3 regions of the Carnobacterium sp. 17-4 genome follow, and region 2 is predicted to be linked to each of the others. Evidence: a T-box and tRNA genes for the amino acid it is inferred to sense, from the RefSeq annotation. Region 2 holds a T-box; the other regions hold tRNA genes.
The links. The T-box of region 2 lies ahead of tyrS (tyrosine--tRNA ligase). A T-box ahead of a tRNA ligase gene usually reads a tRNA of that ligase, here a tRNA-Tyr.
Positions count from the first base shown of each region.

Region 1 (3,260 bases), 1.3 Mb from region 2:
ATCAAAGAGCAACTGATTCATGAGACAGGTGAAGTAAGTTCTTCATTAAATAAATCAGGCAGAAAGAAAATATTATTGGATATTTCTCCTAATCATAGTTTTTATATTGGCGTTGAACTATCTGAAAAATTCTTTTCCTATTGCCTTATTGATAACAAAGGAAGCTTGCTTGAAAAAAAAATCATTCCATATAACCAACTAGTATCAGAAACTAATCTTACTGAAACACTTTTTATTGAGGAACTACATTCGTTCATCAAACAGAGTTTTGCATATCAGCCAAAAGGTATTGGGATTGCTCTACCTGGACATTTTGATGAAAACACTCGGATGATCCTAACAAATAATTTATTTTGGAAAAATTTTAATTTAGACCAGATTTTATCTGATATTGATTTACCCATTTACTTTAAGAATAATGTGCAATGTATGGCTTTATCTGAGAGATTGTTTAACCTTGATAAGAACATGAGTAATTTTACATTTTTACATGTAGGACGTGGTATGTTTTGTTCATCCATCTATCAAAATAAACTTTACGGTGACAATGCTATTTTAGTCGGAGAAGTTGGACACATTGTTGTTCATCCAGATGGCGAGCTCTGTGAATGCGGAAAAAGAGGTTGCTTACAAACGTATACAAGTGAATCATGGATTATAAAGAAATCACAAATTCTTTTTGACAATTCTGACAGTACCTATTTAAGACAATTAACAACTAATCGATCTCATCTAACCATTGAAACAATCCTACAAGCCTACAAATTAGGAGACGAAGGCGTCATAAATATATTGCACAATGCGATTAAGTATCTTTCAATTACAATAAATAATTTATCTATGATGATTGACATGGATAAAATGGTTATTCATGGGGAATTATTTACGGAAACTCAACTTGCAGATTTAATAAACGACTACTTAGAAAATAATAGTACTTTGCTAGCAACTGAGAAAAAAATACAGATTGAATTTAAACCTTATTTATCTATCAATGGTGCTATATCTGCAGCTGGTTTATGTGTAACAAAACAACTGCTAAGTTAGGTTATTATAATTTCACTTAAATTTTTTATATCACCTACACCTTTTTTCAAACAAAAAAAGAGCCCCAAGAACGAAATGTTCTTGGGGCTCTTTAGTATACCGGCGGCCGGAATCGAACCGGCACGCCCTCGCGGGCACAGGATTTTGAGTCCAGCGCGTCTACCAGTTCCGCCACGCCGGCATATGGACTGCTCTTTTTCATCTTTTCTGATGTAAGGCGGTAACCGGATTTGAACCGGTGATGAAGGTTTTGCAGACCTCTGCCTTACCACTTGGCTATACCGCCATCTTTTTAGTTGAATGCTATTCAATTAAACTGGGCTAGCTGGATTCGAACCAACGCATGAGGGAGTCAAAGTCCCTTGCCTTACCGCTTGGCTATAGCCCATTAAAAAAAAAGGCGACTGATGGGGTTCGAACCCACGCATGCCGGAACCACAATCCGGTGTGTTAACCACTTCACCACAATCGCCATGGTAATAATCTATTCTTTTTTGCCAATCTGATTCTAAAAAATGGCAGGGGTAGTAGGAATTGAACCCACACTGATGGTGTTGGAGACCATAGTTCTACCTTTAAACTATACCCCTATCTGATAAAAGGGTGCTGCTTTTTAAAAAATGGTGGAGGGGGGCAGATTCGAACTGCCGAACCCGAAGGAGCGGATTTACAGTCCGCCGCGTTTAGCCACTTCGCTACCCCTCCATAAATGGTGGCCTGGGACAGAATCGAACTGCCGACACCTTGAGCTTCAATCAAGTGCTCTACCAACTGAGCTACCAGGCCATTATAAAAATGGTTTATTTAATTGTTAAACCAACGGTCTCGACGGGAATCGAACCCGCGATCTTCTGCGTGACAGGCAGACATGTTAACCCCTACACCACGAGACCTTTTTGAAACAATGGAGGTTGACGGGATCGAACCGCCGACCCTCTGCTTGTAAGGCAGATGCTCTCCCAGCTGAGCTAAACCTCCGAGTGAATCCTTACTGCATTCCTTAACCAGTAACGTCGTTACTGATGACCCGTACGGGAATCGAACCCGTGATACCGCCGTGAAAGGGCGGTGTCTTAACCGCTTGACCAACGGGCCGTTTTTTGAACGGAGAGTAAGGGATTCGAACCCTTGAGACAGTGTTCACCGCCTACATGATTTCCAATCATGCTCCTTCGGCCGCTCGGACAACTCTCCAGATTCGGTTCACCAAAACTATTCACGTTTTTGTTTACATAGTTTGACTATGGAACTCCGCAAGTAGGACTCGAACCTACGACATCATGATTAACAGTCATGCGCTACTACCAACTGAGCTATTGCGGAATAATTGAATCTGCGTGGCAACGTCCTACTCTCACAAAGGGAAACCCTTCACTACCATCGGCGCTAAGAAGCTTAACTTCTGTGTTCGGCATGGGAACAGGTGTGACCTTCTTGCCATCATCACCACACAATTTCAATCGAAAGTCCGTTGGACTCTCAAAACTGGATAAAGTTTAAAGTGTAATTCGTTTGCTTACCTTCGTACACCGGGTATTGCTTTGGTTAAGTCCTCGACCGATTAGTATTGGTCCGCTCCGTATATCGCTATACTTCCACTTCCAACCTATCTACCTGATCATCTCTCAGGGGTCTTACTCACTTACGTGATGGGAAATCTCATCTTGAGGGGGGCTTCACGCTTAGATGCTTTCAGCGTTTATCCCGTCCACACATAGCTACCCAGCAATGCCCTTGGCAGAACAACTGGTACACCAGAGGTGTGTCCATCCCGGTCCTCTCGTACTAAGGACAGCTCCTCTCAAATTTCCTACGCCCGCGACGGATAGGGACCGAACTGTCTCACGACGTTCTGAACCCAGCTCGCGTACCGCTTTAATGGGCGAACAGCCCAACCCTTGGGACCGACTACAGCCCCAGGATGCGATGAGCCGACATCGAGGTGCCAAACCTCCCCGTCGATGTGGACTCTTGGGGGAGATAAGCCTGTTATCCCCAGGGTAGCTTTTATCCGTTGAGCGATGGCCCTTCCATGCGGAACCACCGGATCACTAAGCCCGACTTTCGTCCCTGCTCGACTTGTAGGTCTCGCAGTCAAGCTCCCTTATGCCTTTACACTCTGCGAATGATTTCCAACCATTCTGAGGGAACCTTTGGGCGCCTCCGTTACTCTTTAGGAGGCGACCGCCCCAGTCAAACTGCCCGTCAGACAC
Region 1 is NC_015391.1:1,410,528-1,413,787, forward strand. It holds gene CAR_RS06855 (ROK family transcriptional regulator) at 1-1,047, shown strand, start outside; tRNA gene CAR_RS06860 (tRNA-Leu) at 1,145-1,228, opposite strand; tRNA gene CAR_RS06865 (tRNA-Cys) at 1,263-1,333, opposite strand; tRNA gene CAR_RS06870 (tRNA-Gln) at 1,364-1,435, opposite strand; tRNA gene CAR_RS06875 (tRNA-His) at 1,447-1,519, opposite strand; tRNA gene CAR_RS06880 (tRNA-Trp) at 1,564-1,637, opposite strand; tRNA gene CAR_RS06885 (tRNA-Tyr) at 1,669-1,752, opposite strand; tRNA gene CAR_RS06890 (tRNA-Phe) at 1,758-1,833, opposite strand; tRNA gene CAR_RS06895 (tRNA-Asp) at 1,868-1,940, opposite strand; tRNA gene CAR_RS06900 (tRNA-Val) at 1,953-2,025, opposite strand; tRNA gene CAR_RS06905 (tRNA-Glu) at 2,071-2,142, opposite strand; tRNA gene CAR_RS06910 (tRNA-Ser) at 2,153-2,241, opposite strand; tRNA gene CAR_RS06915 (tRNA-Asn) at 2,297-2,370, opposite strand; rRNA gene rrf (5S ribosomal RNA) at 2,383-2,498, opposite strand; rRNA gene CAR_RS06925 (23S ribosomal RNA) at 2,589-3,260, opposite strand, start outside.
Region 1: it has a tRNA-Tyr gene. The T-box ahead of tyrS (tyrosine--tRNA ligase) is inferred to sense a tRNA for this amino acid. The anticodon was not compared.

Region 2 (3,260 bases):
TATATCCGTACTTCTCTTCTCCGCCAAGCGAATTTGCGTAAATAGGCAATATAGCGTACATGACGCCTAAGCAAAAATTAATAACTACATTTGCTATTAGAAAAACCCATATCATAGAATTGAAAACGACTTTCAAGCCAATTTTCATTTCTAAACCATAATTTTTTAAGTTTAACTTCTCTACTTTGACAGCTTCTAAAGGAGCTTTTTTTAATTTTATTAGAGAAAATAAAAGAGCTGCTAGAGTAAACATAATTGAATCTACTAAATACAAGGTGACTATTCCTAAAATAGCTAATAGTATTCCAGACAATGCATTCATAACTATATCTGCTGTTTGATTAGCTATTGCTAATAAAGAATTTCCTTGAAGAAGTTTATTTTTAGGTAGCATAGCAGGAAGAGCTTTTAGTTGGACAGGATAACCTAGTTCTGCGATTATTGCTGCTAAAAAAACGATAGGCAATAAGTTGTAAATGGTTAATAGGTTCATATAATAAAGAATAGGAATCAGAAGAATCAATACTGCTTGAATTAATTGGGTCATTATTAGCACAGGCTTGATATTCCAGCGATCTACTAAAGGACCCCATAAAAATTGTAATCCTTTAGGTATCAATATAACAGCACTCGTTAAGCCCACATAAAAAGGGTCATTTGTTATTTCCGCTGCTAACCAAGTGGTTGTTATGTAATAGATACTATCACCCGCATTAGTCGTTAAACGTCCCATGAAAAGAGACAGGAAATTTTTATCTGCTAACAACTTCATCTTTTACCCTCCCATCATTTAAAAATCTATTCAAAAACTTTGTTTTCGATTTCTATTGCAGTAGTATTGATATAAAAAATATGGTCATTATTAGCACTTTCCATTTGATCCAGTTCACTTATTAATTGGTTGTACTTTTCTTTCCATACATCAAATTGATTTTTTGAACAATGGATTTGTACCGTTTGAGACATACTCGTCTCTTCTGTTATTAAGTGTCTATTCTTAGAGACTACTTCTTTTGTATTTTCAAGTTGCTGCATAATTATTGAACTATAAACATCTTCTGCATATTCTTTTGACAGAGGCAACAAATTTTTATCTATTTTAAAGCCATTATGTGTAGCCCTATAATACTTATAGATATTCCCTTTTACTTCTTCTTTTCTAACAATAGCAATCATTTTTTGTTTTTCTAGTTCTTTAAGATGATAAAAAACCTTTGCTTTTTCTAACCCTATCTCTTTACTGATTTCAGTAACAGTCAATTCTTTTTCGATAAGCATAATAACTATTTTTACTCTTAAAGGATCAGAAATTGTTTTCAGTTGAGTATAGGTTTTTATTATATATCTTTCTATCATGATATCCCTCATTTCTTTACATGGTTAAATAATTTTAACCGTTTAAAAAACATTAACACTCATCTGGAATTTTGTCTATGTTTTTATAACTATTTATTAATTTAGTCACTTTACTGATTCATCAATCCAATCAAACTATTAGTTTGATTATTTTAGGAAAACAGATAAATTTAAAAACAAGATTGACAAATTGTCTTTACTTCATCTATACTGATAACAATCTCATAACAACTTACGATGAAAGAGCATAGTAGCATCTGGTCCCTGTTTAATAGAAAGCCTATGGATGATGAAAATAGGTACAAACCAATTTGTGAAGTACACTCCGGAGTAACTTGATTAACCTCAAGCGTATTACTACGTTACAGTAAATGAGTGGCAGCGTGTTTTGCGTTAAAAACAGACTGCAATTTGGGTGGTAACACGGAAAATTTCGTCCCGATAAAAAAGATATATATCTTTTTTATCGGGCTTTTTTTATGCACAAAATACATATATAAGGAGCTGGAAAAATGAACATTATTGATGAACTAGAATGGCGCGATGCCATTAACCAACAAACAGATGAAGCTGGTTTAAAAAAATTGATTGACCAAAAAAAGATAGGATTATACTGTGGGGTTGATCCAACTGGTGATAGCATGCATATTGGTCATTTGATTCCTTTTATGATCTTGAAAAGATTTCAATTAGCTGGTCACCGTCCAGTCATTGTTATTGGTGGTGCTACTGGTTCAATCGGCGATCCAAGTGGAAAATCAGAAGAACGTGTTTTACAAACTAGTGAACAAGTTCAAAATAATTCCGATAAATTATCTCGTCAAATGGAAAACCTATTTGATGCAGGTAAAAAGGAAGAATCTATTCGTATGGTAAACAATTTGGATTGGACAAAAGAAATCTCTTTACTCGATTTTTTACGCAATATTGGGAAAAGTTTTAACGTCAACACTATGTTGTCTAAAGACATCGTTGCTAGTCGTTTGGAAACCGGTATTTCATTTACTGAATTTACTTATCAAATTTTGCAATCAATCGATTTCTTACACTTATACCGACATGAAGATGTTCAATTACAAATTGGTGGCGCAGACCAATGGGGAAATATTACCGCTGGTTTAGAATACATTCGTAAACAAGAAGGTTCTGAGGCTGAAGCCTATGGGTTGACCATTCCATTAATGTTAAAAGCGGACGGAACTAAATTTGGAAAAACTGCTGGTGGTGCTATTTGGTTAGATCCAGAAAAAACCACTCCTTATGAATTTTACCAATTCTGGTTAAATCAAGATGACCGTGATGTCGTGAAATACTTGAAGTACTTTACGTTCTTAACAAAAGAAGAAATTGAAGCTTTAGGTGAAAAAATAGCAGCTGAGCCACATAAACGGGAAGCACAAAAAACGTTAGCCAGCGAAATGACTCTATTTGTCCATGGCGAGCAAGCTTTAAAAGATGCTGAAAAGATTACTGCAGCTCTTTTTTCCGGTGATGTAAAAAGTTTAACGGCTGACCAAATCGAAGAAGGATTTAAAAACATGCCTACTTTCGAATCTTCAAAAGAAGAACGGAATATTGTTGAATGGTTAGTCGATGTAGTCGGTATTGAACCTTCTAGACGCCAAGCTCGTGAAGATATCAATAATGGTGCTCTATCCATGAACGGCGAAAAAATTACAGACGTTGAGGCTATTGTGACACCTGAGAACTCTTTTGATGAACGTTTTATCCTTATTCGTAAAGGAAAGAAAAAATACTTCTTGATTAAATTAGTTTAAAAATAGTAAGAGCTTTGTTTGCTAGATCCTTAGTAGATAAAGCTTTTTTATATTCCTCCATTGCTGTGTTAAGCGGTATCATTTTACTATCCTTACTGTCAATGCTAAAATTCGAATTATAAAAAT
Region 2 is NC_015391.1:126,182-129,441, reverse strand. It holds gene CAR_RS00645 (MFS transporter) at 1-772, opposite strand, end outside; gene CAR_RS00640 (ArsR family transcriptional regulator) at 799-1,356, opposite strand; T-box leader at 1,585-1,800, shown strand; gene tyrS (tyrosine--tRNA ligase) at 1,869-3,134, shown strand.

Region 3 (3,260 bases), 1.3 Mb from region 2:
ACCTGTGAAGATGCAGGTTACCCGCGACAGGACGGAAAGACCCCATGGAGCTTTACTGCAGTTTGATATTGAGTGTTTGTACAGCTTGTACAGGATAGGTAGGAGCCATTGAAGCCAGGACGCCAGTCTTGGTGGAGGCGTTGGTGGGATACTACCCTTGCTGTATGACCACTCTAACCCACAGCCCTTATCGGGCTGGGAGACAGTGTCTGACGGGCAGTTTGACTGGGGCGGTCGCCTCCTAAAGAGTAACGGAGGCGCCCAAAGGTTCCCTCAGAATGGTTGGAAATCATTCGCAGAGTGTAAAGGCATAAGGGAGCTTGACTGCGAGACCTACAAGTCGAGCAGGGACGAAAGTCGGGCTTAGTGATCCGGTGGTTCCGCATGGAAGGGCCATCGCTCAACGGATAAAAGCTACCCTGGGGATAACAGGCTTATCTCCCCCAAGAGTCCACATCGACGGGGAGGTTTGGCACCTCGATGTCGGCTCATCGCATCCTGGGGCTGTAGTCGGTCCCAAGGGTTGGGCTGTTCGCCCATTAAAGCGGTACGCGAGCTGGGTTCAGAACGTCGTGAGACAGTTCGGTCCCTATCCGTCGCGGGCGTAGGAAATTTGAGAGGAGCTGTCCTTAGTACGAGAGGACCGGGATGGACACACCACTGGTGTACCAGTTGTTCTGCCAAGGGCATTGCTGGGTAGCTATGTGTGGACGGGATAAACGCTGAAAGCATCTAAGCGTGAAGCCCCCCTCAAGATGAGATTTCCCATCACGTAAGTGAGTAAGACCCCTGAGAGATGATCAGGTAGATAGGTTGGAAGTGGAAGTATAGCGATATACGGAGCGGACCAATACTAATCGGTCGAGGACTTAACCAAAGCAATACCCGGTGTACGAAGGTAAGCAAACGAATTACACTTTAAACTTTATCCAGTTTTGAGAGTCCAACGGACTTTCGATTGAAATTGTGTGGTGATGATGGCAAGAAGGTCACACCTGTTCCCATGCCGAACACAGAAGTTAAGCTTCTTAGCGCCGATGGTAGTGAAGGGTTTCCCTTTGTGAGAGTAGGACGTTGCCACGCAGATTCAATTATTCCGCAATAGCTCAGTTGGTAGTAGCGCATGACTGTTAATCATGATGTCGTAGGTTCGAGTCCTACTTGCGGAGTTCCATAGTCAAACTATGTAAACAAAAACGTGAATAGTTTTGGTGAACCGAATCTGGAGAGTTGTCCGAGCGGCCGAAGGAGCATGATTGGAAATCATGTAGGCGGTGAACACTGTCTCAAGGGTTCGAATCCCTTACTCTCCGTTCAAAAAACGGCCCGTTGGTCAAGCGGTTAAGACACCGCCCTTTCACGGCGGTATCACGGGTTCGATTCCCGTACGGGTCATCAGTAACGACGTTACTGGTTAAGGAATGCAGTAAGGATTCACTCGGAGGTTTAGCTCAGCTGGGAGAGCATCTGCCTTACAAGCAGAGGGTCGGCGGTTCGATCCCGTCAACCTCCATTGTTTCAAAAAGGTCTCGTGGTGTAGGGGTTAACATGTCTGCCTGTCACGCAGAAGATCGCGGGTTCGATTCCCGTCGAGACCGTTGGTTTAACAATTAAATAAACCATTTTTATAATGGCCTGGTAGCTCAGTTGGTAGAGCACTTGATTGAAGCTCAAGGTGTCGGCAGTTCGATTCTGTCCCAGGCCACCATTTATGGAGGGGTAGCGAAGTGGCTAAACGCGGCGGACTGTAAATCCGCTCCTTCGGGTTCGGCAGTTCGAATCTGCCCCCCTCCACCATTTTTTAAAAAGCAGCACCCTTTTATCAGATAGGGGTATAGTTTAAAGGTAGAACTATGGTCTCCAACACCATCAGTGTGGGTTCAATTCCTACTACCCCTGCCATTTTTTAGAATCAGATTGGCAAAAAAGAATAGATTATTACCATGGCGATTGTGGTGAAGTGGTTAACACACCGGATTGTGGTTCCGGCATGCGTGGGTTCGAACCCCATCAGTCGCCTTTTTTTTTAATGGGCTATAGCCAAGCGGTAAGGCAAGGGACTTTGACTCCCTCATGCGTTGGTTCGAATCCAGCTAGCCCAGTTTAATTGAATAGCATTCAACTAAAAAGATGGCGGTATAGCCAAGTGGTAAGGCAGAGGTCTGCAAAACCTTCATCACCGGTTCAAATCCGGTTACCGCCTTACATCAGAAAAGATGAAAAAGAGCAGTCCATATGCCGGCGTGGCGGAACTGGTAGACGCGCTGGACTCAAAATCCTGTGCCCGCGAGGGCGTGCCGGTTCGATTCCGGCCGCCGGTATACTAAAGAGCCCCAAGAACATTTCGTTCTTGGGGCTCTTTTTTTGTTTGAAAAAAATTAGTAAGCGACTACCAGTTCACCTTTTTTTGTAATATAAGGATACTTTATTCATTATTTTTATGCTATCTGTTATGATGGTGGTGTAAATATCGAATGTTTTCTTTTGATGTAAGCGTTTGGATGTTCGAGTAAATTCTATTGATTATATGTATAGTCCGTTCAAATTTATCACCCAAAAAGGAGAGGATAATATGTCAACAAGATCTACTTTTTCAAAAGCCGAAATTAGGAAAAATAACCCTCTATTTTCGCCATTACGTGCGGTAGTAGAAACAACGATGTATGGGAACAATATTAATGAAGTGGGAACAATAGAAGAGGCATACTTACTGGCTAAAGAGTCAATGCATACCGTTGTAACAGATTTATTAGTTAAGTATCCAGAAAAATTAGGCTTACCATATGGAGCAAAAGTTCTGGTAGAGAATGGTGGTGCTGTCGTAGGACGTACAGCTGCAGCAAAACGTATTCTGGGAGAAGATCCTGAAGAAGATGCTAAATTGGCTCCAATCATTCGGGAAGCTATTTATCAAGGTGAAAATAAAATGCGGTATAAAGGAACAGCTTACGTTGGTTTAGATCCTGAATTTATGGTGAAAGCTCATTTGAGTGTGCCTGTTGGCCAAGAAAATAACTTATACTCTTGGTTATTAAATTTTCAAATTTGTAATGAGTTGTACGATGAAATGTATCTTGAATCAAGACCTATAAATGAAGGCGATATCTTTATTTATCAAGATCCAGAATGGCATCATTCGGATTATCCGATGGGACTGGCTTATTTTGATTCAGAACACAACACAGCGGTCATTTTAGGTATGAATTATTTTGGAGAGTTAAAGAAAGCAACGTTAACTCTTGCTTGGGGCACAGCTCACA
Region 3 is NC_015391.1:1,397,781-1,401,040, reverse strand. It holds rRNA gene CAR_RS06825 (23S ribosomal RNA) at 1-877, shown strand, start outside; rRNA gene rrf (5S ribosomal RNA) at 968-1,083, shown strand; tRNA gene CAR_RS06815 (tRNA-Asn) at 1,096-1,169, shown strand; tRNA gene CAR_RS06810 (tRNA-Ser) at 1,225-1,313, shown strand; tRNA gene CAR_RS06805 (tRNA-Glu) at 1,324-1,395, shown strand; tRNA gene CAR_RS06800 (tRNA-Val) at 1,441-1,513, shown strand; tRNA gene CAR_RS06795 (tRNA-Asp) at 1,526-1,598, shown strand; tRNA gene CAR_RS06790 (tRNA-Phe) at 1,633-1,708, shown strand; tRNA gene CAR_RS06785 (tRNA-Tyr) at 1,714-1,797, shown strand; tRNA gene CAR_RS06780 (tRNA-Trp) at 1,829-1,902, shown strand; tRNA gene CAR_RS06775 (tRNA-His) at 1,947-2,019, shown strand; tRNA gene CAR_RS06770 (tRNA-Gln) at 2,031-2,102, shown strand; tRNA gene CAR_RS06765 (tRNA-Cys) at 2,133-2,203, shown strand; tRNA gene CAR_RS06760 (tRNA-Leu) at 2,238-2,321, shown strand; gene CAR_RS06755 (phosphoenolpyruvate carboxykinase (ATP)) at 2,573-3,260, shown strand, end outside.
Region 3: it has a tRNA-Tyr gene. The T-box ahead of tyrS (tyrosine--tRNA ligase) is inferred to sense a tRNA for this amino acid. The anticodon was not compared.